Regions from separate parts of the Streptomyces sp. RKND-216 genome, predicted to be linked through region 2. Evidence: riboswitches for the same ligand, from Rfam matches in the RefSeq annotation. Region 2 holds a riboswitch; each other region holds the start of a gene.

Evidence for each region. Region 2 has a riboswitch for cyclic di-AMP ahead of E4198_RS19455 (peptidoglycan DD-metalloendopeptidase family protein). Riboswitches for the same ligand answer to the same signal wherever they lie in the genome.
Region 1: another riboswitch for cyclic di-AMP. It lies ahead of E4198_RS17925 (transglycosylase family protein); the one in region 2 lies ahead of E4198_RS19455 (peptidoglycan DD-metalloendopeptidase family protein).
Region 3: another riboswitch for cyclic di-AMP. It lies ahead of E4198_RS03030 (LysM peptidoglycan-binding domain-containing protein); the one in region 2 lies ahead of E4198_RS19455 (peptidoglycan DD-metalloendopeptidase family protein).

The regions. Positions count from the first base shown of each region.
Region 1 covers NZ_SSBQ01000002.1:4,014,363-4,021,534, reverse strand. Annotated here, with positions in the region: gene E4198_RS17950 (LuxR family transcriptional regulator) at 1-700, opposite strand, end outside; gene E4198_RS17945 (acyl-CoA carboxylase subunit beta) at 1,080-2,594, opposite strand; gene E4198_RS17940 (metallophosphoesterase) at 2,721-3,584, opposite strand; gene E4198_RS17935 (NAD(P)-binding protein) at 3,784-4,146, opposite strand; gene E4198_RS17930 (response regulator transcription factor) at 4,418-5,020, opposite strand; cyclic di-AMP (ydaO/yuaA leader) riboswitch at 5,824-5,981, shown strand; gene E4198_RS17925 (transglycosylase family protein) at 5,984-6,631, shown strand.
Region 2 covers NZ_SSBQ01000002.1:4,478,248-4,485,419, forward strand. Annotated here, with positions in the region: gene E4198_RS19445 (SPFH domain-containing protein) at 1-1,476, opposite strand, end outside; gene E4198_RS19450 (hypothetical protein) at 1,691-2,569, shown strand; gene E4198_RS19455 (peptidoglycan DD-metalloendopeptidase family protein) at 2,654-3,898, opposite strand; cyclic di-AMP (ydaO/yuaA leader) riboswitch at 3,904-4,090, opposite strand; gene E4198_RS19460 (response regulator) at 4,478-5,287, opposite strand; gene E4198_RS19465 (oxidoreductase) at 5,284-6,198, opposite strand; partial or broken gene E4198_RS19470 (nitrite reductase (NAD(P)H) small subunit) at 6,361-6,540, opposite strand; gene E4198_RS19475 (helix-turn-helix domain-containing protein) at 6,739-7,172, shown strand, end outside.
Region 3 covers NZ_SSBQ01000002.1:610,213-617,384, forward strand. Annotated here, with positions in the region: gene E4198_RS03000 (aldo/keto reductase) at 1-321, opposite strand, end outside; gene E4198_RS03005 (endonuclease/exonuclease/phosphatase family protein) at 567-1,634, shown strand; gene E4198_RS03010 (SH3 domain-containing protein) at 1,819-2,163, shown strand; gene E4198_RS03015 (SCO4226 family nickel-binding protein) at 2,293-2,541, opposite strand; gene E4198_RS03020 (sigma-70 family RNA polymerase sigma factor) at 2,646-3,887, opposite strand; gene E4198_RS03025 (YciI family protein) at 3,884-4,303, opposite strand; cyclic di-AMP (ydaO/yuaA leader) riboswitch at 5,051-5,230, shown strand; gene E4198_RS03030 (LysM peptidoglycan-binding domain-containing protein) at 5,237-5,998, shown strand; gene E4198_RS03035 (XdhC/CoxI family protein) at 6,131-7,172, opposite strand, start outside.

The sequences.
Region 1 (7,172 bases), 460 kb from region 2:
CGCCGCCGCCGACGTGGTCGAGGGAGTCGAAGTAGTCCTCCACCAGCGCTCGGACGAGGAGCTGGTTGCCGCCGGTGGTGCGGTGAACCTCGGCGGCGATGCTCCGGGCCGCCTCCGGGCCGAGGTGCCGGGAGAGGACCTCGCAGACGCCGCCGATGCTGAGGGGCGCCAGCCGTATGCGGCGGAAGTGCGCCTGACGGACCAGCTCGATACGGCAGCCGACGTGCGTCGGCCAGTTGGAGGCGGATTCCGCGAGGGTCAGCACGATGCGTTCGGAGCGGATGCGGTTGGCGAGCCGCAGCAGCCATTCCATGGACGCGCGGTCGGTGAAGTGGACGTCGTCGACGACGATCACGAGCGGTGCGGTGGTGGAGAGGTCGAGCAGTGCGGTGGCGGCCGCCCGGGCGGTGTTCGGGCCGACGTCCTGCACCGCGAACTCCTCGAGGCCCGGTGCGTCGGCGGGTACGCAGTCGAGGAGCTGACGGACGACGCCGAACGCGTCCTCACGGTCCGCCGTGCTGGCCGTGGCGGACAGGACCAGGCCGCCGTCGGTCGCGCACGCGTCGGTGAAGGAGCGCAGCAGCTCGGTCTTCCCGCTGGCGACGGCCCCGCTGATCAGCGCAATGCGGCCATGCCCCTGGACGCATTCCGAGAATGCCGTCTCGAGAAATCTGATTTCACTTTCTCGTTCCACCAACATTGTCGGGATACACCTTCCCCCGCAATTCCATTCCGAATGCCAAGAAGGGAGCGAGGCCGCCGACCGGACTTCCGTCGAAAATTCTTCCAGCTGAGGTGCGCCGGCAACCTGACGTTCTCTCAATCATGCTGTGACCTGGCCCCTCGTGGTCGTCGAGCCCTGGTCATGCCCGGAACACTAGGCGGCGGTCAGCGGACTGTAAACCCTCGCCCAAGGCACTCCGTGCCACCCCGGAAACCGTCATTGGACGTGACCAATCCGGGCGGGCGGCGCTGCGGGCGCCCTCCGTCGCAGGTCGCACCGTCATGACGTCGGCGGGTCAAATCGGGGCCCGTCACCGGTGAGGTTCAGGCCAGCCCGGCGAATCCCATGACACCTGTCACTGGGGCGGGTTGCCGTGCTTGCGGGAGGGCAGGTCCGCGTGCTTGCTGCGCAGCATCCGCAGCGAGTCGACGAGCACCTGCCGCGTCTGCGCCGGGTCGATCACGTCATCGACCAGCCCCCGCTCGGCCGCGTAGTACGGGTGCATCAGCTCCGCCTTGTACTTCTTGACCATCCGGGCCCGCATCGCCTCCGGATCGTCCGCCGCCGCGATCTGCCGCCGGAAGATCACGTTCGCCGCGCCCTCCGCGCCCATCACCGCGATCTCGTTCGTCGGCCACGCGAACGTCAGGTCCGCCCCGATCGACTGCGAATCCATCACGATGTACGCACCCCCGTACGCCTTGCGCAGCACCACCGAGATCCGCGGCACCGTCGCATTGCAGTAGGCGTACAGCAGCTTCGCCCCGTGCCGGATGATCCCGCCGTGCTCCTGGTCCACTCCTGGGAGAAAACCCGGAACGTCGAGCAACGTCACAATCGGGATGTTGAACGCGTCGCACACCTGCACGAACCGCGCCGCCTTCTCACTGGCCTCGATGTCCAGCACACCCGCCAGCACCTGCGGCTGATTGGCCACGATCCCCACGACCTGGCCACCCATCCGCCCCAGCACGCACAGGATGTTCCCCGCCCACCGCTCGTGGACCTCCAGCAGCTCACCGTCGTCGACGAGCTGCGAGATCACCGCCCTCATGTCGTAGGGCACCTGGCCCTCGGAGGGCACGAGTTCCAGCAGCGCCTCGCTCCGCCGGTCCGCTGGGTCCTCGCAGTCGGTGAACGGCGGCAGTTCGCGGTTGTTCTGCGGGAGGAGGGACAGCAGGTACCTGACCTCCTCCAGACACGTCTGCTCGTCGTCGTACGCGAAATGACACACACCCGACGTCGCCGCGTGCACATCCGCACCACCCAGACCGTTCTGCGACACCTGCGCACCGGTCACCGCCTGCACCACATCCGGACCCGTGATGAACATCTGCGAGGTCTCCCGCACCATGAACACGAAATCCGTCAACGCCGGCGAATACGCCGCACCCCCCGCACACGGCCCCAGCATCACACTGATCTGCGGAATCACCCCCGACGCCCGCGTGTTCCGCTGAAAAATCCCCCCATACCCCGCAAGCGCCGAAACACCCTCCTGAATCCGCGCCCCCGCACCGTCGTTCAACGACACCAACGGCGCACCCGCCGCAATCGCCATATCCATGATCTTGTGAATCTTCGCCGCATGCGCCTCCCCCAGCGCACCACCGAAGATCCGGAAATCGTGGGCGTACACGAACACCGTCCGCCCCTCGACCTCACCCCACCCCGTCACCACACCATCGGTGTACGGCCGCTTCGCCTCCAGCCCGAACCCCGACGCACGATGCCGCCGCAACGTCTCCACCTCACGGAACGACCCCGCATCCATCAGCAGATCGATCCGCTCCCGAGCCGTCAGCTTGCCCTTCGCATGCTGCGCCTCCGTCGCCCGCTCACTCGGCCCCGCATGAGCCTGCTCCCGCATCGCCTGCAGTTCGGTGACCAGGCGCCGTGTGGTGGCTGCGGGCGGCGCATTCTCGGTGCCGCCGTGCGGGACGGTCATCTCACACCACTCCAACTCTGCGACGGCCCGGGCCCCGAGCCGGATCGGTCAGGAAGGGGAACGCGCGGGTTCGGCCTCGGGCAGGACGGGCACCAGCCGACCGGGCACGCCCTGCCGCCGCTGCCACTCGCGCGGGTAGCCGAGCGAGACCTCCCGGTGAGGGACCCCGTCCCGGCTGATGGTCCGTGGGATGTGCAGGTGTCCGTAGACGACGGTCCGGGCCCGGAAGCGCCGGTGCCAGTCGGCCGTGGCGGTCGTTCCGCACCACAACGCGAACTCCGGGTGCCACAGCACGCGTGTGGGTTCGCGGATCAGCGGCCAGTGATTGATCAGGACGGTGTCCCGGTCGGAGGGGATCTCCGCAAGGCGCGCCTCGGTGGCCGCCACGCGCGCGCGGCACCAGGCCTCCCGGCTCGGGTACGGGTCGGGGCGCAGCATGAACTCGTCCGAGCAGATGACTCCGGCCTCGTCGGCGACCCGCAGGGCCTCCGTCTTGTCTGCGGTGCCGTGCGGGCGGAAGGTGTAGTCGTAGAGCAGGAACAGCGGAGCCACGACGACGGGCCCGCCCCGGCCCTCCCACAGCGGGTACGGGTCCTCGGGCGTGACCACGCCGAGGGCACGGCACATCTCGACCAGATGCCGGTACCGCTTCTCGCCGCGCAGCTGCAACGGATCGTCGGGGACGGTCCACAGCTCGTGGTTGCCCGGCGTCCACACCACCTTGGCGAAGCGACGGCTCAGCGTGCGCAGCGCCCATTCCACGTCGGCCGCCGTCTCGCCGACGTCTCCGGCCACGATGAGCCAGTCCTCGTCCGACTGCGGCCTGAGCTCGTCGACGATCCGCCGGTTCTCGGCGTAACGGACGTGCAGGTCGCTGACGGCGAAGAGCCCTCCCGGCCGGTTCTCAGACACACGTCCACTCCATCGCAGACCCCGGAGTGCGACAACCCCTAACCGACGGTCGCGTACCCCTGTCCGGGGCGGCCGGCGTCGTAGGTGTGGAGCGGGGCGCGGTGCGTGCCGCCGTCCGCGCAGTGCAGGGGCACGCCGTCGGCGTCCTCGGTCAGTGCGGTCGCGGTCCGAGCGGTGTGCAGCGCCCCGGCCGGGACGCCTACCCGCAGGGCGGCGCGGAGGTCGGTGTGCCGGACGGCGTAGTGGGGCGCGCCGAGAGCCGTTCGCAGGGAACGCCGTGGGGGATGCGGGCGACGGGACGGCCGTCCCCTCCACGGATCCCGGTCGCCTCCACGCGGCCGGCACAGGCCCTCAGTACGGGTCCGAGGCCGAGCCGGCGCAGGGGCCGGACCGCGTTCGGCGCGAGTTCCTCACCCGCGCCGTCCCCGGCCGACTCCCGCTCCCGCTCGAAGACCTCGCACCGCGTACCGGACGCGGTGAGTGCGGCCGCCGGTGCCAGTCCGCCGATACCGGCACCGACCACAGCGATGCGCGGCCGGTCCTCCACTCCTGCAACGCGCACCGCTCTGCCTTCTCTCCACATCTCAGGCACAGAGGATGTCCACGCCGCGGGGCGGGCACAACGCCGCCCGGAAGGCTGCTGACTTCTGTCGCGTGTGGCATGACATCGGTCATCGTCCCGGCCGTACCGGGTCGCGTCCCGGCCGGGGGTCGCCGCAAGCTGACGTCACCGCAGCGGCGCACCGGCGGCGTCCGGGTCATCCGGGCGTGCGTCGCGGCGGGGCGCCGAATGTGGAGGACTGAGAAGGAGAGGGGCTGAGGCGATGGCGTGGTCAGAGCCAACCGCGGCTGTTCGCTATCCGGGCGGCGTCGAACCTGTTGCGCCCCTCCAGCTTCTTGATGGCGCTGGAGGTGACGTTGCGGACCGTGCCGGGTGACAGGTAGAGCTCCGCAGCGATCTCCTTGATCGGTGCTCCGCCGGCCGTCAGTCTCAGCACTTCTCTCTCCCGGTCGTTCAGCTGGCGGCTGTTGCGGGAGGGAGGGCGCAGCAGGGACGGGTCGATCGTCGGACAACCCGCCACGATGCCCCGGATGGCATGCACCAGATGAGTTAAACGGGCGTGGTTCGGGATGACGCTGAAGACGCCGGCCATGGCGCGGTCCAGGACCGCCCTGCTGGGCTCGGCCGCGATGACGGCGATGCCGCAGTCGGGTGCGGCGGCGCGCAGTTCGTCGGCGAGGTGGAGCTCGTCGCGACCCGTGGTGGTCGCGCCGAGGACGGCGACGGTGGGACGTACGCGCAGCACCGCCGGGACGATCTGCCGGCTGTCGTTGACGGTCTCCACGACGTCGAAGTCCCGTACCTGCTTGAGGGTTTCGGCCAGAGTCTCCGAGATCAGGCGACGTTCGTCGGCCACTAGGATGCGAATTGTCACTGCTTGAACTCCCCGCGTGGACCCGGTGAGCCCGTGGTTCCCAGGCACGCCGAAGTCCCAGCTTGAACGTGAACATACACTGGCCCGTACCGCGAAAACGCCCCGGAGGGTGCCACCCCTCCAACCCCAGTGTCGGCACAAATTCAAACGAACAGCAGAACCCTCTCGGACGCTCTGCCGTGCTCCACCCCTGTCGGTTCACCCCCGTTCGGCGTTGCTCCAGGGTGGAGATCCAAGGCGATCGACCACACCGCCTGCGTTCCGTAGAGTTACAGACCGACTTGAGACCGGTCAATGGCCCTTCACAAAGAGAAGGCGCCCAGGATGTCGCTCTACCTCCCGCTATGCCGGGAAGGCCGATGTCGATTTGAGCTGGACCTGAGCTTCTCCGGTGTGCTACCTACGCGTAGCCGACACGCGCGTATCAGCTGTAACACCCACGACTCCGCCCCGGCGCTTCCACGGTCGCACTCCCTCTCTTCACAAGGTGAACGTCCGGACCCCTGCCTCCCGGCCCATCCCTCCCCGAGTGCGATCGACCGGCTCGACGCCACGTCAGGAGAAGGGCTGCGGCGGCGCGTTCGGTCTCCCTCCAGAGGAGTGACGCTCGCGCGGCGGCATGCACGTCCGACACACCGTCACCACCTGCGGAATCACCGGTTCGGCGCAACACCGGAACACCCGGACGTCCTGTATGTCGGTTTTTGAACACTCCGGTGCGATGTGCTTACGGTCGCATCGCTCGTCGCCTGACGGGCACCGCGGCCGTCACGCCGAATCCTGCCGGCGGCCGGGGGCACTTCGTCGCGTGAGCGCCGTAGGCAGGAGCGGGGGACCCAGGTAGGCCGCCGCACCCGAAGGAGGGAGCGGCTCGGGGCGTATCCGCCCGCGTCAGCGGACGGACGGGCACTCTCCGGCCCGAGCCCGACAGCTCACCTCGCAGGCGTCGGTGAGGAGACGAACATGCTGTTCACTGGCAAGTACCGGGCACACCTGTCCAGCACCCGCGCACGCGTCGCGGCCCTGGTGAGCACGGCGGGAGCCGCGGTCGCGCTTCCGCTGATGTCGGCGTCCAACGCCAGAGCCGCTTCCGTCGACACCTGGGAACAGGTCGCCGCATGCGAGTCGAGCGGAAACTGGCGCATCAACACCGGCAACGGCTACTACGGCGGGCTGCAGTTCTCCCAGTCCAGCTGGGAGGCCGCCGGCGGCACGCAGTACGCCCCGCGTGCGGACCTGGCCAGCAAGCAGGAGCAGATCGCCGTGGCCGAGAAACTGCTGGAGATGCAGGGCCCGGGTGCCTGGCCGGTCTGCGGCAGCGAGGGCGGGCTGACCGCAGGGGCTCCCCCCGCGGAGGCGGCTCCCGACACCGGTGTGCCGGACCAGCAGGCGACGGAGCCGACGGCACCGTCGGCTCCCCAGCAGCAGTCCCAGCCCGTGCAACCGGTGCAGCCGACCGGGTCGGACTACACCGTCCGCTCGGGTGACACCCTCGGCGCCATCGCCGTCGCGTACGGCACCACCTGGCAGCAGATCTACGAGGACAACCGCTCGGTCGTCGGCGACGACCCCGATTTCATTCTTCCCGGTCAGCAGCTCGTGATCCGCTGACCCGCCGTCAGGCCGCCCGCACGACCTTTCCGGCCCCGCGGTCCGCGCCCGCCCGGCTCCCCTCCGGCGCAGGCGCGGACCGCCCCCCCCGTCTCCTCCCCGTTCCTCCACCCCCGAGGCAAGAACCGGGCAACCAGGCCCGGCAGTCGCCCTCCCCCGGCCGGGCGGGCCGGGATCTCCCCGGCGCGGGCCGCCCTCGGGCCGCAGGCGGCTCCGGCGTACCGGCGCCGATACCCCCACCCCCGTGGGAGGTATCGGCGCCCACGCCTTTCACCTGCACAGACAGCCGGTGTCCGATCCCCTCCCATGGGCGGACCCGATCGGACCGGCGCGGGAACCCGGCGCTTGACGCGCCGAGGACTCCTGCGCCGCACCCCCGTGCCGACTGCCTTGCGGGCCTCATCGTGACACGCGGCGCAGGACCCGCACATTGCCAGAACCCGGCAAAGTTCACGGCGCGTTGACGTCCGACTCCAGCGAGCACGCCCCCGTTCCGCCCCGGCGGGGCGCTCAGTGGTTCTCCTACATCGGCGACGACGGG
Region 2 (7,172 bases):
GGCCAGCGCCAGGAAGTCGACCCCGGCCGCGCCGTCACCCGTACCGGCGCCCGGCCCGCCGATGCGGACCAGCCGCGGCAGGTGGTCGGCGACCTCCTCCAGCGTGTCCAGGATCTGCTGCTGGTAGCGGTACTCCAGGATCTCCGGCGCCTCCGACGCGGTCACCGCGCGGATGTCCAGCGCCTGCGCCTCCAGCAGCGCCGCGTTCGCCTTCGCCTCCGACTCGGCCTGCACGTACCGCTGCCGGGCCAGCGCCTGGGCCCGGTTCGTCTCGCGCTCGACGGCGGTGTCCATCTGCGCCTGGTACTGCGCGATCTCCGCCTGGATGCCGGACAGCGTCTCCTGGCGGGTGGCCAGTTCCTTGCTCAGATCGCCCTCGTCCTGCTCCTTGCGGAGCTGGAGCGCGTACTCGTGGGTGTAGGCGTCCTTGGCCATCCGCACCATCTCCGGCGCGGCCAGGTGCATCCGGTAGCCCTGGTCGGAGGGTTCGGCGTGCGTGATGTTGGCGTTCGTCAGCTCCACGGCGGGCAGGAACTGGTTGTTCAGCTGCTCCAGCAGCCGCCCGGTGTCCTCGCCGACCATGTCGTAGATGCCCGAGGCCTCCTGCTCGTAGATGAGGCTGCGGATGGTCTCGCTGACCGCGTTGTTCAGCTTCTCCTCGAAGCCGCGCACGGCGCCCAGGGTGTAGACGAACTCCTGCGGGTCCCGGATGCGGAACTGGATGAAGAGGTCGATGGACGCCTTCACGCCGCCCCGCGTCGGAGCCTCCCGCACCGGCGCGTTGAACGGGTACTCGCGGGTCGTGTTGACGATGTACGACACCCGCTTGAACGGGCTGATCAGCACGACCCGGCCCGGACCGACGACCTTTTCCAGCTTGCCGAACCGGGTGATCAGCGCCTGGCTGCCGTCCGGCACCATCACCATGCCTTGCCGCCACCAGACGAACGCCACCGCGGCCAGCGACATGACCCAGTAGTGCAGCCCGAAGAGCGGGTGCGTCAGCGTGCCGACGCCGGTCGCGCCCGACGTGGCCGCCGCGATGGACGTGCCGATGACGCCGAGGACCAGCAGCAGCGATACGGGCAGCATGCTGAGGAACGACCGGCCGCGCGGGATCACCATCGGGCAGATGGCGTGCACCTTCCGCCGTCCGTCACGCTCCTGCCGGCTGCGGTTGAGCGCCTCGCCCGCCTCGTCCAGCGGCACGGTCTGCTCGGACATCACGGTGTCGATGTCGCCGCCCTGCTCCCGCGCTGCCGGGAAGTCGGCCGGGTCGATGCTGTCCTCCTGGAGCAACTCCTCCCGGCTTCCGGACGCGCCCCGGCTCAGCCTGCCGGCGACGCCGCTCCCGCTCTCCGCCGCATCCCCCGCGTGCTGCCGCAGCGCGTCCTCGGCGACGGAGCGCGGATCGGCTCCGCCTGCCACCGCTTGGGCGGCTCTGCGTAGGTTCTGGCCACGTGAAGCCACGAACATCCCCCTGTCTCACGTCTGCGTCTTCGGCCCTCCATCCCACACCATGCTCCGGACCTGCGGAAAGCCGGGCACGCCGATCGTGACGCGACCGGTACGGGTGGCCCGCGCGGGATGCGTGTTGACACCCGGCCCTTCGTTCGGTTGGTTGGACGCCGCCGCTGCCGCGCACGGCGGCGGACACGGCACAGCGAGAACTCACACGGGGGGCGGCGCCATGAGCGACCCGGGCATGCAACAGGGCGGAGTCGGGGCGACGGCGGCCGACTTCCCGCCGACCGCGCAGTCGTTGAAGACGGTCCTCCGCGCCTGGACGGCGGTGCTCGCCGCCGCCCCGCTGTTCGCGGCCCTGGGTGTGCTGCTCCTGGCCATGGACGGCGACTACGGCTTCTACCTCGTCATCTTCGGCGTGGGCATGACCGTCGGCGCCCTGATGTGGCTGTCCTATGCGCGGAAGATGCGTGCGGCGCTGCAGCGCGGCCCCTGGGCGGCCTGCCGGGCGACGACGGTCAGCTCGGGCCTCAACAACCCGACGGTGGTGGTCCAGGACCCCGCCACGGCGGAGCTGCGGGTCTACGTGGCGCGCACGGCCCTGTGGTCGATGGACTGGGCGGACCCCGGGCCCGCCGGAGTGCTGTGGTGGGCCGCACACCCCGAGGGCGGCGCCGTCGTGTGCCGGCCGGGCGGCACCAGCCTCGTGTGGGCGAAGCCGCTGCGCGCGGGCCGGAAGCGGGACGCCGGGCTGGCGCAGGCGGCCCAGCGCGGCCTGATGCAGCAGCCCGGAGGGCAGCAGGGGTGGGGCGGACAGCCCCAGCAGCACCCGCAGGCTCCGCACCCGCAGGCTCCGCACCCGCAGGCTCCGCACCCGCAGGCTCCGTATCCGCAGCATCAGCCCCCGCAGCCGGGGTGGACGCCGCCGCCCGGCGGTCAGGGCGGACCGGGCTGGGGGCAGCAGCCCCCGGCGGCGCAGCCGCCGCACCCGCAGCAGCAGCCGGGCTGGGGGCAGCAACCCCAGGCTCCGCAGCCGGGGCACGGGCCCTACCCGGGTCAGGGCCAGGGCGGCCACCCGGGCCAGGGACCCGGCGGCGGGTGGTGAGCCGCGCGTGCGCGGCCTGAACACGACGCCGCCCGGCGCGCCCCGGGAGGGGCGGCGCCGGGCGCGTGCGCGGGGCGGGGTGCCTCAGAGGGAGACGCCGTTGGCCCGCAGGTACTGGACCGGGTCGATGTCCGAGCCGTAGTCCGGGCCGGTGCGCACCTCGAAGTGCAGGTGCGGGCCGGTGCTGTTGCCGGTGGAGCCGACGGCCCCGATCTGCTGGCCGGCGCTGACGCTCTCGCCCGCCGAGACGGACAGCGAGGACAGGTGGCCGTACTGGCTGTACCGGCCGTCCTCGTGCTGGATGACGACCTGGTTGCCGTACGAACCGGCCCAGCCCGCGGAGACGACCGTGCCGTTGGCGACGGACTTCACCGTGGTGCCGGTGGAGGCGGCGAAGTCCACACCGGTGTGGTAGCCGCTGGACCAGCTGGCGCCGGTCTGGTGGTACGGGGTGCTCGTGGCGGCCTCGACCGGGGCGGAGAAGCCGCTGGCGGCGCTCTCGGCCTGGGAGGTGTCCGCGGACTCCGCGGCGGCGGAGCCGGCGTCGGAGCTCCCCGAGTCCTGCTTCGGCGCCGGAGCCTTCTTCTCGGGCTTCTCGGCGGTGTCCTTCTTCGGCGCCTCGCTCTGCGTGGCGCTGGCGGCGGAGCCGTTCAGGCTGAGCTCCTGGCCCGGGTAGATCAGGTCCGGGTTGCCGCCGATGACCTCGCGGTTGCCGTCGTAGACGGTGTTCCAGCCGCCGTCCACGTCGTGCGCGTTGGCGATCTTGAACAGGGTGTCGCCGCTGACCACGGTGTAGCTCTCGGTCTTGGCGTCCTTCGGGGCCTTCGTGTCCTGGGCACCGGTGTCGGCCTTCGGGGCGGCCTGCTTCGGGGCCTCGGCGGTCTCGGCCTTCGAGGCGGCGGCGTCCTCGCCACCGCCGTTCGGGTCGATCTGCGGGTCGCCGCTGTTCTGCTGCAGGCCGGCCTGCGGGCCGCAGACGGGCCAGGCGCCCGGGCCCTGGAGGGCGAGCAGCTTCTCGGCGGCGGCTATCTGCTGGTCCTTGGTGGCGAGGTCGGCGCGGGCCGCGAACTCGGTGCCGCCGGCGGCCTCCCAGCTGGACTGGGTGAACTGCAGGCCGCCGTAGAAGCCGTTGCCGGTGTTGATGCTCCAGTTGCCGGTGGACTCGCACTGGGCGACCTTGTCCCAGGTGTCCACGGAGGCGGCCTGGGCGCCGCCGGCGGTCACGAGCGGAAGGGCGATGCCGGCGCCGCCCGCGGTCAGGGCGAGAGCGGTGGCGCGGCGGGTGAAACGCTGCGTCTTGGAGCGACGATGACGTCCGCGTGCAGACATGGCTGTGGTCCTCTCCTACGCCTGCGAGGTGAGCTGTCGGGTTCGGGCTGGAGTTGCCCGGTCGCCTGTGCGAGCGCATGAGCGGCACTCGCTGCGACTTCACCCCAAGCCGTCCGGTGCGTGACGTACCGGCGCGGCACTTACCTTGGGTCCCCCACTCCTGCCGTTCGTGGGTCACGGGTGGCTCCTGCTCCGGGCGGCAGGACTCGGCGTCCCGGCTCAGGGCCGCCGCACGAGCGCGGCGGCGGAGGGAACGAAAACACAAGGGTTCGGATTGCGGCAAGAAAGTCGGGTTTACGGACGGTCTTCACGCGGGCTTCACGCCACTCCGACACGACTGTGTGCTGCTGTCCGTTTTCGTTGAGTTGTCGCGATCTTCGTGTGTCGAATGCTCAACTCGACGCTATTGGTGGGGAGTTGAGGAGGCCCCGAATTTTGACCCGGCGCGCGGCGCGCCCCGCTGAGACCGTGTTGTTATTCGCGTCACGCTGCGAGGAACAGAGCGCCAATATCCATCCTGAAGCACCAAATAGGACGTAACGGTCTTCCCTGCGGTAATGCATCGGTATCGTGCGGATCTCAGTCCCGTCCGGTCCGGGGTGGCGTGGCGCCGGGGAGGCGGTACCGGCGCTCCGGGCGACCCGTGGTGCCGTACCGCAGCGACACCTCGGCCTCGCCGCCGGCCGCGAAGTGCTCCAGGTAGCGCCGCGCGCTCACCCGGGAGAGCCCGCTCAGCTCCGCGCACTCGGCTGCCGAGAGGTCTCCCGGTGCCTCCTTCAGCGCCCGCCGTACGAGCGCCGCGGTCTGCGCGGTCAGTCCCTTGGGGAGGGCCGGTGGCTCGCGCGGCGGCGCGGCGGCTCGCGGAAGCCCGGCGGGGGAGCCGAAGACCCGGTCGACCTCCGCCTGCCCGGCCTCGCCTGCCGCCGCGAGTGCCGCCAGTTCGCGCCGCCGCTGTGCGTAGGCGAGCAGCCGCTCCCGCAGGGTCCTGCTCTCGAACGGCTTGATGATGTAGTGCACGGCCCCGCCGAGCTGGGCTCCGCGCACGGTCTCCACGTCGCGTGCTGCGGTGACCACCAGGACGTCCACCCCCGGGGAGGCGGGCGCGTTGCCCTTCTCCTCGCCGGGGTCGCCCCGCAGTGCGCGCAGGACGTCCAGCCCTGACATGTCCGGCAGGTAGATGTCCAGCAGCAGCAGGTCCGGGCGCAGCGCGCGCACCGCCGTCAGTGCCTCGGCGCCGGTCCGGGCCTCTCCGGCGACGGCGAATCCGGGGGTCTGATCGACCATCGCGCGGTGCAGTCGGGCGACCATGAAGTCGTCGTCCACGACGAGCACCCGCACCGTCGGCCTGTCGTCCGGCCCGTTATGTCCTGGTGCGTGGTGGTGTGTCATTCCAGGGCCTCGTAGCGCACGCCCGTCAGCTCCTCGGACGCCTCCCACAGCTTCCGGGCCATCGCCGGGTCCCGCGCCCAGGGCGCCCGCCAGGCTGCGCCCGGCGCGCCGCGCAGCCCCAGCAGTCGCGGCCCCACGAAGGCCCCGGGACCCACCTCCGCGGAGGTGGCGGCGTAGAGCGTGGCCGCCGCGCCCAGCTCGGCCGACGAACCGACGAGTGAGTTCGCGGCCCGCATCAGCCGCTCGCCGGTCCGGTCGCCGCTCAGCCGGGGCCCCTTGGTCTGCAGCTCGGTCGACGCGTATCCGGGGTGGGCGGCCGCCACGACCATGCCGCGCTCCCGAGTGCGGCGCGCCAGCTCCAGTGTGAAGAGCAGGTTCGCCGTCTTCGAGCGCCCGTACGCCGTCCAGCGCCGGTAGCGGCGCTCGCTGTTCAGGTCCGCCGGATCGATGCCCGAGACGACGTGCATGAGGCTGGAGACGTTCACGACCCGTGCGTCGCCGGCCGCCAGCAGCCGTTCCGTGAGCAGGCCGGTGAGCGCGAAGTGCCCGAGGTGGTTGACGCCGAACTGCATCTCGAAGCCGTCGGCGGTCAGCGAGTGCGGGATCGCCATCAGCCCCGCGTTGTTGACCAGCAGGTGCAGCGGCTTGTCCGGCATCCCGGCCGCGAACTCGCGGATGCTGCCCAGATCGGCCAGGTCCAGCCGGCGCAGCTCCGCGTCCGCCTCCGGAACCTCCGCGAGCAGCCGCTCCAGCGCCCGTTCGCCGCGCGACCGGTTCCGGCAGCCCAGCACGACGCGCGCGCCGCGCCGGGCCAGCTCGCGGGCCGTCACATAGCCCAGACCGCTGTTCGCGCCGGTCACGACCGCGGTGCGGCCGTTCTGGTCGGGAATCCTGCGTGCCGTCCAGCCCATCGCCTGCCGCGCTCCTCGCCGTGTCGCCCTGCCGACTTCGCCGTGCCGCTGCGTACCGCCGTCGGCGTGCCGGCCCGGTGCGTCCGCGCCGACCTGCTGTTTCGTACCCGCCCAGGGTAGAGCGGCCGGCGGGCCACGGCGAGGGCGGCGTCGGGCGTGGCGTCAGGCGGCCGGAGGGGGCGCGGAAGCCGCGGCGGGGGTGGGCGACATGCGCACCGGGTGGACCGGAACCGACACGTCCGCGTCGTCCAGGCAGCGGCCCGTGGCCAGGTCGAAGCGCTGCTTCAGCAGCGGCGACGCCACGAAGGGCCGCCCCGCGTCCGAACCGGTCAGGCCGCGGGCGGGCGGCGGCCATGCCGCCGCCGACCACCAGCCGCCGCTTCTCCGAAGTCATGCACAGCAGCCTGGGGCGGCGGTGTTACCCCACGGGATCATCGCTGTCTCCTCGCGCAACGCCGTCCTCAGCCCGCGCCTGCCGCCGCTGTGAGCCCCGCCCCGGATCGCCCCCTCACCGGCCGCACGGTCCGGCATGCTGGGGACATGTACAGCGAGCGCGGCTCCCGGCTCGGAGGCGGCGCCGTCGTCTGGAGCCGCACGGTCCCCGGGACGGCGACCACCGGGCTGGTGCTGCCGGACGGCTGCATGGACCTGATCTGGAACGACGGTCTGCTCGTCGCCGGCCCCGACACCACCGGCCACGCCACGCAGGAGACGCCCGGCACCCGCTGGACCGGCGTCCGCTTCGCCCCCGGCACCGGCCCCGCCGTGTTCGGCGTGCCCGCGCACGAACTGCGCGACCGGCGGGTGCCGCTGGACGCCCTGTGGCCGGAGCGCGAGGTGCGGCTGCTCGCCGAACGCGTCGCCGCCGCGCCGGACCGGGGCGCGGTGCTCGAGACAGCGGCCTGGCGCCGTGAGCGGCCCGACCCGCTGTGCGCACCGCTGGTCGCGGCGCTGCGGCAGGGCCTCGGCGTCGC
Region 3 (7,172 bases), 3.9 Mb from region 2:
CCACCACCACTCCCCCGCCGCGTCCCGTCCCGGCCACACCTTGGTGGCGACGACCAGGTCCTCGCGGTAGGGGGCCAGCGCTTCGCGGATCAGCGCGTTGGCCGAGCACTCGGAGGAGGAGAAGTAGAAGGCGGCGGTGTCGATGTGGTTGACGCCCAGTTCCACGGCCCGGCGCAGCAGAGAGATCATCTCGTCCCGGTCGGTCGGCGGGCCGTCGAACCCTCCGCACAGGCGCAGTGCGCCGTAGCCGAGACGGTTGACGGTGCGGTCGCCGAGGGTCCAGGTCCCGGCAGCCGAAGCGGTGATCATCTCAAGAGCCATGGCCGGGAGTGTGCCACCAGTCGGGCGGTCCGCCCAGTGAACGTCGTGTGAGGCTTCCGGAACGTGACCGGCGAGCGGACCGGCGGTGACGGCCTGCCCGGCACGGAGACGTTGGGCCGCACGGGTGAGGGGTGAGCGGGTGCCGGGCTGGCCCCTGGCCCGGGAAGCGTGCGGGTGGCGTGCGCGACATGCGACGGACGGGGGGATATCCGCACCTCGGGGCGGTCATGGGGCACCATCGGCATGTGCAACCGGGGGCAGACGACTACGAGTACCGGGGCGCGCCGCCGCCCGAGCTGCGGGGCGAGCCGGAGCCGCCGCCCGCGCCGCGCGATGCCCACGCGGCGGCACGGCGCACCGCCAGACGTCGGCGGCGGCGGGTGTGGGCGTGGCTGGCGGTGCTGTTCCTGCTGCCGTTCTCGGTGCCCCTGGTCTTCCGCGGCCTGGATCTCGACGGTCCGTCACCCGTGCCGCAGATGCTGGCGTTCCTGCCGTGGTTCCTCGCTCCGGCGTGGCTCGGGCTGGTCGCGGCGGTGCTCGCGCGCCGGGTGCTCCCGGTGGTGTGGGCGGTCGCGGTGCTGGTCGCCACGGGGTGGTTCCTCCAGCCGTACGGGCCGGACGCCCCGGCCGGGGCCGCCGATCCGCCGGGAAACCGGTTCCGCGTGCTGACCGCGAACCTGCACCACGGCGACGCCCTGCCCGCGCTGCGCGAACTGCTGCGCGACGAACGGCCGCAGCTGGTCGCCGTGCAGGAGTGCGGCCCGGCCTGCGCGGCGGCGCTGCGGGCGGACGAGGTACGGGACCTGTATCCGCACCGGGTGATCGTCGAAGGCGGATCGGCGGAGGGCTCGGCGCTGCTCAGCGCGTACCCGCTGCGCAGCACGCCGCCCGTGCCGGGGATGCTGGCCATGCCGGGGGCCGTGGTGGACGTCGGGGACCGGTCGCTGAGGTTCCAGCTCGCGCACCCGATGCCGCCGCTGCTGGAGACGATCGGGCCGTGGGAGCGCGAGCTGGGGCGGCTCGCGGACTTCGCGGACGAGCGGGCGGGCGAACCGCTGGTCATGGCGGGCGACTTCAACGCCACGCAGGACCACGCGGCGTTCCGCGCGGTGCTGGACGCGGGACTGGGCGACGTGGCCCGCCTGGAGGGGCGCTCGCGTACGCCGACCTGGCCGACGCAGACGGCGCCGCCGCTGGGGGCGCAGATCGACCACGTGCTGGTGAGCGACGATTTCGACACCCACGGGGTGACCTTCTTCGACCTCCCGGGCTCGGACCACCGCGCCGTGCTGGCGGACATCGCCCTGCGGTAGCAGGCAGGCGGCCGGCTCCGGAGTGCGGGAGGTGACGGGCACGGGCGCCACGACGTGCCGTGCCCGTCGCGGTATCCGGACAGGCCGAACGGCTGTGCCCCGCCCTCTTCACGCATGTCCTCTCCGGACGCCCATGGAGATCTGGTGCAATTCCTTACTCGTGCGCCCAGAAAGGACTTCTCACATGAAGATCGGAACGCGCATCAAGCCCGCAGCTCGCGCAGGTGTCGTGGCGGCAGCCGTCATCGGCAGCCTGGCGGCGACGGTCGCACCCGCGGGGGCGGCTCCCGCCCGGCCCTACGGCACGGTGGTCACTCCGGCGGGGCTCAGCATCCGCGAATACCCCAGCACCGACTCCTCCGTCACCGGCGGCCTCGGCTACCGGGCACAGGTGGGACTGCGGTGCAAGGTCCGGGCGCAGAACATCGACGGCAACACGCTCTGGTACCAGCTGCGCAGCAGCGGGGACTGGGTCACGGCGCGATACGTCGACAACACCGGGTTCGTGCCGTACTGCAAGGACGTGTAAGGCACTCGGCTCGTCAGTCCCCCGCACCCGCCGCCCGACCGCGGGGGACCGACGCCCGCAGGGGCATCGGCTCGTGTCGTCCCGGCAGAGCGGCCCGCGCAGGATGCGCGCAGGCGTGAGGCCTTGAGCTCAGACGGTGAGCGGCACCTCGTGGATGTGGGCGGCCGGGTGGCCGGTGCGTTCGTGGACGCGTTGCACGGCCTCGCTGGAGGGGGCTTCGGACAGGCAGTAGACGACGCCGGACTCCGGGTCGGCCCAGGCGCGCTCGAAGTGCACGTTCTCCTCACCTTCGATGGCCAGGTCGGCCGCGTGGGCTTCCCTGAGTTCGTCTGCGGTGATGCCCTTCATCCCCTCGTGGACGTCCATGAAGCGGGCCATCGTGATGCACCTCCGGGGGTCGTTCCCCCCTGCGTGGGGTCCGTCTCCATTCTCCTCCCGGGCGGCGGTCCGTCGCCAGCCCGCCGGGGAGCCGACCGACCCGATCACGCCAGACGGGCCGCGCGTACGAGGAGGTAGCGCCGCTCGGGGTCGCTCAGCGTCCGGCGTGCGGCATCACGGTAGGCGGCACGCGCGGCCTCGCGGTCGCCGGCCATGTCCAGCAGGTGGCCGCGGGCGGCGGCGAGGCGGTGGCCGCGAGCCAGGTACGGGTCGTCACGGAGCGTGTCCAGCAGTGCGAGGCCGAACTCGGGGCCCCGCACCATGGCGACCGCGACGGCGTGGTTGAGCCGGACGACCGGGCTGGGCCAGATGCGGTCGAGCGCGTCGTAGAGGGCGAGGATCTGCGGCCAGTCGGTGGTTTCGGCGTCGGCGGCCTCGTCGTGGAGGGCGGCGATGGCGGCCTGCACCTGGTAGGGGCCTGGGCGGGTGTGCCGCAGGGCGTACTCGACCAGCGCGGTGCCCTCCTCGATCTGCGCGGTGTCCCAGCGGGCACGGTCCTGCTCGGCCAGCGGCACCAGCTCGCCGGAGGGTCCCGTGCGGGCGGCGCGGCGGGCGTCGGTGAGCAGCATCAGCGCGAGCAGCCCGGCGACCTCGCCGTCCTCGGGGAGCAGGCTGCGCAGCAGCCGGGTGAGGCGGACGGCCTCGGCGGCGAGGTCGTCGCGCAGCAGTTCCGTCCCGGAGGTGGCGGTGTAGCCCTCGTTGAAGATCAGGTAGAGGACCTGAAGGACGACGGCGAGCCGGTCCTGCCGCTCCGCCTCGGGCGGGGTGCGGAAGTGGGCGCCGGAGGCCCTGATCCGCTGCTTGGCGCGGTTGATCCGCTGCGCCATGGTCGCCTCGGGCACCAGGTGGGCGCGGGCGATCTCCGCCGTGGTGAGGCCGCCGACGGCGCGGAGAGTCAGGGCGACCTGCGCGGACGGCGTGAGCTCCGGGTGGCAGCACAGGAAGAGCAGGCTGAGCGTGTCGTCGTCGGACGGGGCGGCGTCCTCGCCGGGCGGCGGGGCGACCAGCGCGTCCGGCGGGGCCAGGGCGGCGTCCGCCTCTTCGCGCCGACGGCGTGCGGAGTCACTGCGCAGCTGGTCGGTGAGGCGGCGGGAGGCGACACGGATCAGCCAGCCGCGCGGGTTCTCGGGCCGCCCCTCGGCCGGCCACTGCACGGCGGCGGCGAGCAGCGCCTCCTGGACGGCGTCCTCGGCGGCGTCGAAGTGGCCGTAGCGGCGGACCAGCGCGCCGAGGACCTGCGGCGCGTGGCGGCGCAGCAGGTCCTCGATGCGGGGGTCGGTGGTCACGTCTGGTCCGGCGGCCCGTCCGAAACGGGGCGGACGACGACCGCCGGCTCCGGGTCGGAGCCCTCCGGGACGGGGCAGGAGTAGGCGCGGGCGGCGATCTCGTAGGCGCGCTCCGGGGTCTCCACGTCCACGATCCAGTAGCCCGCGAGGACCTCCTTGGTCTCCCCGAAGGGCCCGTCGGAGACCACGGGGCGACCGTCCTTGTCGGCGGTGACCAGACGGGTCTGGGACGGCTCCGCCAGCCCCTGGGCGTCGACCCATTCACCGGACGCGACGAGGTCCTGGTTGAGCTTCTCCATGTGCTGGAACATGGCCTTGAGCTCGGACTCCGACCAGGCGGGGGCTCCCGGGGAGGAGTTTCCGCTCATGGCGTCGTAGTACTTCTGGGCTGACATCAGCATCAGCATGTACTTCATGGTCTGGCTCCTTCGTCGGCGGCTCCCCTGCGGGTGCCTCTCACCGGAGACGTCGGAGCGGTGCGGCGGGTCTCGACGTCGCGGGGAAGAAATCCCGGAAGAACTTCGGCACCGCTCTCGACCGGATCACGGTCCGGTCACGGGCCCATTGTCGCGCCCCGGTGCCCACCGCGCCCGGTAACACGCGGTTTCCCCGGAACGAGCGATACCCCTGCCCACGGCCACGGCCACGGCCACGGCGACCGTCGTCCGACACAGGTCACCCGCGAAGGCAGGGCGGACGGGCGGAAGGGCGGCACGGGTGCGCGTCACCGAGAGACGGAGGTGACAGGAAAAACAGACAAGTCCGACATGCACCCTCTCCACGCTTCCCTCGCACGGCCAACACCGCTCCACGGCGGGAGAGCTGGAAATAGGTGGATATAAGGAACGCTCCAAGTCCCTTGTGGCGGGACTCACATCGCGCCATGGCCGATCTTGGGAACCGGGACGGCCCGGGATGCGTCGCGCGGCCAAATCGCCTGCGGTGCCTGACGATTAGGAAATCCCGGAGATTCACCGCTCTCACGCTCGGAAAATGCTTCATCGCATAGCGTCGAGGAACACCGGCCGGTAAAGGTCGCAGACGCGAAGGTCACCTTTTCCCGCAGCTTGTCTCCGGCGAATTGACTGTGGTCCTATGTGCTCGCTTCCGCACGTCATGGCGGAGGTTCCCGCGCCGGGACGCCGAATCCTGCCGACCGGCACCAGGGAAAAGCGCAGTAGTCAGCAACGGCAGGAGCGGGGGAACCAGGTAAGCGCCGCGCCGCACGACGGCCGGCTTGGGGTGAAGCCATGCCTCATCGCGCCCCCACGCGACGGGACATGGCCGGGCAACTCTTCTCGCCCGAATCCGACAGCTCACCTCGCAGGCGTAGGAGAGGATTCACCACCATGTCCCGTGGCCGTCACCGCCGCCCGCGTCATCTACTCAATTCCCGCAAGGTCTCCCGCCTTACCGTCGCGCTCGCCGCCGGCGGCGCCGTCGCCGCGCCGATCGCCGCCGCGGGCACCGCCCAGGCCGCCCCCGCCTCCGCGCCGGCCGCCGCCAACGTGAAGACCGTCAAGACCGGCGCCAAGGCGGAGCAGACCGCCGCCGCCGAGAGCTACACCGTCGCCTCCGGCGACACCCTCTTCAAGATCGCCAACGCGCACGACGTCAAGGGCGGCTGGCAGGCCGTCTACGAGGCCAACAAGGAGACGGTCGGCGGGAACCCGGACCTGATCCACCCCGGCCAGGAGCTGACCCTGGAGGCCGCGGCGGCCCAGAAGGGCGGCGAGGCCCAGCAGTCCTCCACCGAGACCTCCGGCGAGTCGGCCGACCAGGCCACCTACCCGGACAACCTGGACGGCTGGATCCGCGAGGCGCTGGCCATCATGGAGCAGGAGGGCATCCCGGGCTCCTACGACGGCATCCACCGCAACATCATCCGTGAGTCCGGCGGTGACCCGAGCGCCATCAACAACTGGGACATCAACGCCCAGAACGGCACGCCGTCCATCGGTCTGCTCCAGGTCATCAAGCCCACCTTCGACGCCTACCACGTCGAGGGCACGGCCTACGACCAGTACGACCCGGTCGCCAACATCGTCGCCGCCTGCAACTACGCGGCCGACCGCTACGGCAGCATCGACAACGTCAACGGCCCCTACTGAGCCCGACGTTCGAGGGTCACTCGACGGCCGCCTCCCACCGGCGTGCAGGTGGGAGGCGGCTTTCGTCGTGCCCGGGGGCGGCGCGCCGCAGCGGTCGGGAGCCGTCGCGGGAGCCGGGCCGCGCCGCAGTGTTCAGGCGACGGAGCCGATCGGCCGGGGCCCACCGCGGGCCCCGGGACCGTCGTGGTGGATCGGGGTGTGGGCCCCGGTCAGCGGCAGCCCGGAGCCGCCGCGGCGGCTGGCGACGATCTCCGCGGCGATGGACACCGCCGTCTCCTCGGGTGTGCGCGCGCCCAGGTCCAGGCCGATGGGCGAGCGCAACCGGGTGAGTTCGAGTTCGGTGACGCCCGCCGCGCGCAGCCGGGCGAGACGGTCCTCGTGGGTGCGGCGCGAGCCCATCGCCCCCACGTAGGCGACCGGCAGCCGCAGGGCCCGCTCCAGCAGCGGGATGTCGAACTTGGCGTCGTGGGTGAGGACGCACACCACCGTGCGGGCATCGACCTCGGTGGCGTCCAGGTAGTCGTGCGGCCAGTCGACGACCACCTCGTCCGCGTCCGGGAAGCGCGCCGCCGTGGCGAACACCGGACGTGCGTCGCAGACCGTGACGCGGTAGCCGAGGAACTTCCCCGCCCGCACCAGCGCCGCAGCGAAGTCGATCGCGCCGAACACCAGCATGCGCGGCGCCGGCACGCTCGACTCCACCAGCAGGGTGAGGGGTACGCCGCAGCGGCTCCCCTCCGCCCCGATGCCGACGGTGGCGGTGCGCCCGGCGTCCAGCAGGGCGCGCGCCTCGGCGGCGGCCGTACGGTCCAGGCCGGGGTGCCCGCCGAGGGTTCCCGCGGCACCGGACGCGCCGTCGCCGTGACCGTCGCCGCCGTCGTCCGGGCGGACGAGAAGAGCCCGCCCCAGGAGCTCCGGCGGACCGGCCACCACGCGGGCGAGGGCCGCTGAGCCGCCGCGGGCCGCCGCAGCGGCGGCCGCCGCGTACGTCTTCCGCCACGGCGCGTCCGCCCGCACCGGCACGACCAGCACGTCGATGACGCCGCCGCAGGTCAGACCCACGGCGAAGGCGTCGTCGTCGCTGTAGCCGAAGCGCTCCGTGACGGGCCGACCGTCCCGGAGCGCCTCGGCGCACAGCTCGTAGACCGCGCCCTCGACGCAGCCGCCGGACACG